Regions from separate parts of the Pseudomonas sp. 9Ag genome, predicted to be linked through region 3. Evidence: predicted binding sites of a transcription regulator. Region 3 holds the regulator's gene; each other region holds the start of a gene.
What was found. The regulator LexA, encoded in region 3, represses DNA repair genes until DNA is damaged. The targets are predictions, from matches to a motif close to CTGTNTNNNNANACAG.
Positions count from the first base shown of each region.

Region 1: a site for LexA is predicted at 1,172-1,187, ahead of recN (DNA repair protein RecN). Genes of this name have one in related genera too.
Region 2: a site for LexA is predicted at 1,269-1,284, ahead of imuA (translesion DNA synthesis-associated protein ImuA). Genes of this name have one in related genera too.

Region 1 is NZ_LR733836.1:3,429,649-3,431,911, forward strand. Features, by position in the region: gene dnaK (molecular chaperone DnaK) at 1-307, opposite strand, end outside; gene grpE (nucleotide exchange factor GrpE) at 404-973, opposite strand; gene recN (DNA repair protein RecN) at 1,210-2,263, shown strand, end outside.
Region 2 is NZ_LR733836.1:2,524,929-2,527,191, reverse strand. Features, by position in the region: gene ALTERO38_RS11255 (DNA polymerase Y family protein) at 1-626, opposite strand, end outside; gene imuA (translesion DNA synthesis-associated protein ImuA) at 629-1,246, opposite strand; gene ALTERO38_RS11245 (DUF3325 domain-containing protein) at 1,356-1,679, opposite strand; gene ALTERO38_RS11240 (PepSY domain-containing protein) at 1,676-2,263, opposite strand, start outside.
Region 3 is NZ_LR733836.1:2,758,349-2,760,611, forward strand. Features, by position in the region: gene ALTERO38_RS12310 (TetR/AcrR family transcriptional regulator) at 1-706, opposite strand, end outside; gene lexA (transcriptional repressor LexA) at 903-1,511, shown strand; gene sulA (SOS-induced cell division inhibitor SulA) at 1,522-2,001, shown strand; gene ALTERO38_RS12325 (hypothetical protein) at 2,077-2,263, opposite strand, start outside.

The DNA.
Region 1 (2,263 bases), 670 kb from region 3:
CCCAGGCGTCACTGTTGTCCGCTTTCACGATCTTGTACGGAACCATCTGGATGTCTTTCTGCACTACGTCTTCATCGAAACGACGACCGATCAGTCGCTTCACGGCGTATAGCGTGTTGTGCGGGTTGGTAACAGCCTGGCGCTTGGCCGATTGACCAACCAGGATTTCACCGTCATTGGCGTACGCAATGATCGAGGGGGTGGTGCGACCGCCTTCGGCGTTCTCGATCACCTTTGCCTTGCCGTTTTCCAGAATGGAGACGCAGGAGTTGGTCGTTCCCAGGTCGATACCGATAATCTTGCCCATGTGCTTCTCTCCGAACTTTGATTGATCCGCGCCTGTTTACCGGCTGCGGGTAATACAAAAACGCTTGGCTACCAGATGGGGGTCAGCCGCAGAATTTCAAGCCTTCTCATCAATCGAAGGCGGGGTTTCTGCCGGCGCCTTGCTGACAACGACCATCGCCGGACGCAACAGACGTCCGTTGAGCAGATAGCCCTTCTGGAACACCTTGAGCACGCTGCCTGGCTCGGCATGGGTGCTTTCTTCCATGGCCATGGCCTGGTGATGCTCGGGATTGAAGGGCTCGCCCTGTGGGTCAATCTGCACCAACTGATGGCGTGCCAGAGTGTCGAGCAACAACTTGAACGTCAGCTCGACGCCTTCGCGCATCGGCTTGACCGCTTCATCATCTGGATTCGACAGCTCGAGCCCGCGCTCCAGACTGTCAGCGACGCCCAGCAGGTCGCCAGCGAACTTCTCCAGCGCAAACTTGTGCGCTTTCTCGACATCCTGCTCGGCACGACGACGGATGTTCTGCAACTCGGCTGCCACTCGCAGGGACTGATCCTGCGCCGCGGCCAATTGCTCTTCGAGGGACTGCACCCGTGCAGCCAGATCCTCGGTCACCTCGGCTTGCGCGGTCTCGTTTTCATCAGGGGTCTGGTTGTCCAGGTTCTGCTCGTCGGCCATGCGGTCCTCCTCATCGATACGTCAGCGGGCGTCGACCCGCGCTTGTGCCGCTATATGGGGGCAACAAAATTCTGCTTCAAGGGCGTATCCACATCAAAGAAACACCAGCCCCTTTCGAACAGCCCATTCAGCGCCTAACCGACCGCATTTGTTTACATACCAGTCACGCGGAGCAGCTTGATGAGTCACGCAGAAGTACTGTATAAATACCCAGTCACCTACGCAGGAGTCCTGCCATGCTGGTCCATCTTTCCGTTCACAATTACGCAATCGTCGAGCATCTCGATCTTGAGCTGAAACGCGGCATGAGCGTGATCAGCGGCGAGACCGGCGCAGGCAAGTCGATCATGCTCGATGCGCTAGGTCTCACTCTTGGCGATCGAGCCGACAGCAGCGTGGTGCGCATCGGCGCGGACAAGGCGGATATTCTTGCGAGCTTCGACTTGGACGACATCCCAGATGCACGAGCCTGGCTGGCCGAGCGCGATCTGGAAAATGATGGCCCATGCATCCTTCGGCGAGTGATCACGGCTGAAGGTCGTTCGCGCGGCTATATCAACGGAACGCCCTGCCCGCAAGGTGACCTTAAGGCGCTTGGCGAGCTACTGATCGATATCCACAGCCAGCACGAACACCAGTCACTGCTAAAGCTCGATACGCACCGGCGGTTGCTCGATGAGTACAGCGGCAATCAAGATCTTGCCCGCCAGGTGCAGCTGGCCGCCCAGCGCTGGCGGCAAACCCGGCAGACCCTGGAGCGACTTAGCAGCAGCAGTGATGAACAGCGCGCCCGCCACCAGCTGCTCAGCTACCAACTCGAGGAGCTTGAGACTTTGGCTCTGGGCGACGACGAATTGGACCAGCTGGAGCAGGAACACAAGAACCTTTCCAACGCAGAACACCTGCTCGGCGCCTGTCGCCAGGTGATCGAGCTGTGTAGCGAGAGCGACGCCGGCAACGTACTGTCAGCGCTGACCTCGAGCCTGCAGCGCCTGACCGGCTTTCAGAACCAGCCCGGCGCGCTTGGCGAGGCCGTCAATCTGCTGTCCAGTGCGCAGATACAGGTTGAAGAAGCGATCGGCGAACTCAATCGCTTTCTCGATCACTTCGATTCCGACCCACAAAGGCAGCAGGCACTGGAAGAACGCCTCGACAGCATCTATACCCTGGCGCGCAAACACCGCGTTCAGCCGTCAGAATTACCGAGCTTGCAGCAACGCCTCTTCGAAGAACTGGAAAGCCTTAACGCCGACGACACTGCGCTGGAGCAACTCGGCGAAGAGCTTGCCG
Region 2 (2,263 bases), 230 kb from region 3:
AAACGCTTCGCCAGTCCGTTTCGAGGCAGTGCCAGCAGTTGCTTGAAGGTGCGCAGACCCATTCGTGCCAGGGCATTCGAGACATCACGTGGCAAACCGAGGCGATCTACAGGTAGGTCAGCCAGTATCTGATGCAGATTAGGTGTATCCGTCACCGCCAAGCCGTCGTGCACGTTGGCCAATACCCGCGCGGCTGCCGCGTTGGGTGCCAGCGTGATGCGATGTCCAAAGCCCAGCGCGCTCAGCTCCGTGCGCAAGCGTGCTTCCAGACGAGGCCAGGGACCGAACAGGCCTAGACTGGACTGCACTTCCATGAGCAGGCAGCGCGGGTAGTGCAGGCTGACCTGTGAACTGAAGCCGTAAGCCCAGGCGGCGAGGAATTGCTGCCAGCGTTCGATCGAAGCCAGGTCATATTCGGCCGTCTCGAATCCTCGGGTCAGCGCCTGGGCGGCAATCAGTGATTGCCCTGTTTTTAGCCCCAGTGATCGTGCCGCTGGGTTGACTGCTTGTAGCACGCGGCGCTGTGGCGTACCGCTCAGTAGTGCCAGTGGCGCGTCGGCATCGGTACGGCTTCGCACCACACCGTCCATGGCCAGTTGCGGCAGCAGAATGCAGGCCCAGAGCATCGTCACTGCCATCCCACGGCAGAAATCGGCTGGACGGGCGCCAGTCCGCCGCGGCACTTGAGTACACGCACTTGAGCCGGCTGAGCTTCGACTGCCAAGCGCAGTGCCGCTGGAGATGGATTTACAGCTTCGTGCAAAGAGCGGTAGGCGAAGGCCAGCGTCTGTCCAGTTTCGGCGGCCACCTGCAGACGACGCAAGGCGCGATCATCCGCTTTCTGCGGCCAGCACAACACAGCACCACAACTCCCTGAACGCAGACACTGTTCCGCTGCCCACAATGCATCTCGTCCTTGCGCCTGAACGAGGCTGAGTTGGCGCAGGTCGATGCCGGCAGCGAGCCAGGCATGAGGGAAGGGCAGATGAGGTGGAGCGATCAGCACCACCCGTTCGCCAGCAGCGGTCAGGCGTGCCAGGGTGGGCCAAAGCAGCCGTAACTCGCCAATCCCGGTGGTAGCGATCAGCAGCTCGCTCAGTGCTGCATCCGGCCAGCCACCGCCGGGCAGAGCGGCGTCGAGTGTGGGATGTCCGGTTGGCTGGTTACTGGTCGAGACGACGCTGGGCTGGCCGCGCCATAGGCGGCGTGCATCGAGCAACCGATCAAGGGAGACAACGGAGGACATGATGAACCGCAAACCCAGAATACTGTATATGGATACAGTATTCTGCTTTGTCTGAGTGCGGGTCAAGTCGATGTGATGAACGTCATCGACTGAGGGGGTATGCGCTAGCTCACACTAGAACGTTCAGGGCTCCTATCACGCTGAGGGCAGCGCCCATTGGCAGTGCCATGCGCTCACGCCAGGCGAGCATCAGGCCTACCAGCACCCCGGCGCTCATTAGTTGCCCCAGGCAGACCACTAGGCCGATGGCCCATCCCAGCGCTGCGACATCCAGCAGGACGATGGCAACCAGCAATCCGCCTGCCAACAGGCGCAGCCCACGTTGTTGAGGGAGGCTCGGCGCGCGATTGAACAGTTGACGATGGTGGCGAGGCATCGCCAGGCACAGCGCAAGCATGCCCACGTAAGCCAACGCAAAAGCGAGTAGCGTCATGGTGAAACCTCCTGCATGCGCCTCTCACGTGCCGGTCGCGTCTCTGGCTGGGCGAGGGCCCGCCAGCCGCACACCAACCCGACGGCAAGCAATACCAGGTCAATGCCGAAGAGCGTCATATCGCCTCGCGTCAGGCTCGCCACAAGGTTGCCTTGCGGCGCCACGATACCGTTCAGCGCAGGCAGGCCAAGGGCGAGAATCGCCAGTACCGCAAACAATTGACGGGTGGTCCGTGCTGGTTGGCCAGGCCTGATGCATGCGAAGGCTGCCACTGCCAGCCAGCTCAAGGCGAAGCACCAGCCTTCGACTGCCGCTCGGTCAGGCAGGGTGTCCGGCAACAGACGGTTGGCCCAGAGGAGTGTGAGCGAAGCGATCGGAAATCCGAAAAACACCGCTCCGTTGAGTGCGCGAACCACCTTCAGCCCTGTGATCTGCCGAGCTTCACGCTTGCGCAACCAGACTGCTGAACCGGCAATCAGCATTGCGCAGCCGGCCAGTCCCATCAGTCCGTAGAACAGTCGAACGATCTGCCCGCCGAATTGCGCCATGTGCAAACCGACCATCCACATATAGGCCTCGTAGCT
Region 3 (2,263 bases):
AGCCCTTGGCTGGCATCGCCAGCGCGTTACGCCGGGCAATCGGATGGGCCTGAGCCAGCCCAGGATCAGCCACACCGGAATCGGCCCGCATGCCGGCCGCGAGGAACGGCACCATCATGCGCATGACCTGCTCGATTGAGGTTCTAGCGCCAAAGTCGTTCTCGGCAATCGCCCGTAGAGCCTTGATGCCGGACATGCTGAATGCCGCAGCGCCAAGCATGAAGTGCACACGCCAGAACAACTCAATGGGTGGGATCGACGGAGCGGCCTCGTGGACTCGATGCATATAGCGGCGGAACACCTTGCCGTACATGTCTTCGAGATAACGACGCAGATGGCCCTGGCTCTGACTGAACGAAAGCCCCAGCAGGCGCATGAAAATGGACAGGTCGTCGCCACTGCGTGGCGTCACCGCCAGTGCCTGCTCAACTAGAATCTCAAGCAGCTCCTCGAGACTTTCTTTTCTGTCGGACTGGGCCTCACGCCTGTCGAGCTCACGTTCGAGGCTCAAGCAGAACGGACCCAGAAAACGTGAAAAAACCGCTTGAATAAGGGCTTTTTTCGAGCCGAAGTGATAATTCACCGCGGCCAGGTTGACGCCGGCTTTGCTGGTGATCAGACGCAGCGACGTCTCGGCGAACCCCTTCTCAGCGAATAGCTGCTCCGCCGCATCCAGAATACGCTCGACTGTTTCAGACTGCGCCATGCTTCTCCCCCGACAAACATCTGTTTGAAACTTACGTTTCAACCTACCTCAAGTCAACCGACATAGCGCCAAATAACTCTGGCGACCGGTTCAAAGCGCATTCAAAGATAGCCTGCGGCTGCTTCAAACAACCATTGCCAAGCATCCAGCACTGTATATAATCCCAGTCACTGTATAAAAGAACAGAGACCCTTTGATGATCAAGCTGACCCCACGCCAGTCGGAAATTCTCGCCTTCATCAAGCGCTGCCTTGAGGACAACGGCTATCCGCCGACGCGTGCCGAGATCGCTCAGGAGCTGGGTTTCAAGTCGCCCAATGCCGCAGAGGAGCACCTTAAGGCCTTGGCTCGCAAAGGAGCCATTGAGATGACGCCCGGCGCCTCCCGCGGGATACGTATTCCAGGGTTCGAACCGGTTACCGAGGAAAACGGACTGCCCGTAATCGGCCGGGTGGCCGCTGGGGCGCCAATTCTCGCACAGCAGCATGTCGAAGAATCTTGCCAGATCAATCCTTCATTTTTCCAGCCGAAGGCTGATTACCTGCTGCGTGTACACGGTATGAGCATGAAGGATGTCGGCATCTTCGATGGTGATCTGTTGGCGGTCCATACCACGCGTGAAGCGCGTAACGGACAGATTGTCGTGGCCAGAATCGAGGACGAAGTAACCGTTAAGCGTTTCAAGCGCGAAGGCAGCAAGGTCTGGCTGCTCGCTGAAAACCCCGAGTTTGCGCCTATTGAAGTTGATCTCGAGCAGCAAGAGCTTGTTATCGAAGGTTTGAGCGTCGGCGTAATACGCCGCTAAGGAGAGGTTCATGCAGTACCATCCCCAACCCACCGCAGGCAAACCACCGCAGCTTTCCTTGTTCGAAGGGCTGATCGCGCATCGCCTGACGCCCTTCGGCGAGGTAGCGCGCGCCCCGCAGCCCGCGGATGACTGCCTTAGCGAAATGACCCTTACCGGTAGCGGGGATCACTGCCGCCAGTTGCTGGCTCCAATGCTGCGCGAGCTCAGTGAGGCGGCTGATACGCGCTGGCTCACACTGATTGCTCCACCGGTATCACTTTCACAGAATTGGCTGCGAGAAAACGGCCTGAATCGTGACCGTATCCTGTTGCTGCAGGCGCGTGAAAGTCAGACTGCGCTTGAGCTGGCGTGCAAGGCATTGGTGTCAGGCTGCAGCCACACGGTGATTACCTGGTTCCCACGCCTCGACAAGGCGTCCCGGCTGAAACTTCGGGTGGCGGCCGCTCAGGGTAATGCGCAAAGTTTGAACATACGTCTGGGTAGCTGATACGTCCCAGCCATTCGGCATAAGGATGTGCCGAAGCCCGCCCGCAGCCGTAAAGCAGTCCAAGCATTCCACCTCTCAATGCAATACCCGCGAGCCCTCTTCCTCCCGCTCGAAATCACCCTCTGACACCCGCCCCGCCATTTGCACGCCAATGTTGAACATTGCCTTGGCGATTTCGACGTGCTGCCCCTGCAGGAACGCCTTGGCATCGTCAGAAAAATCCAGCGTGACCAGTACGCCTTCGTCCTCGGCGCGACGCAGC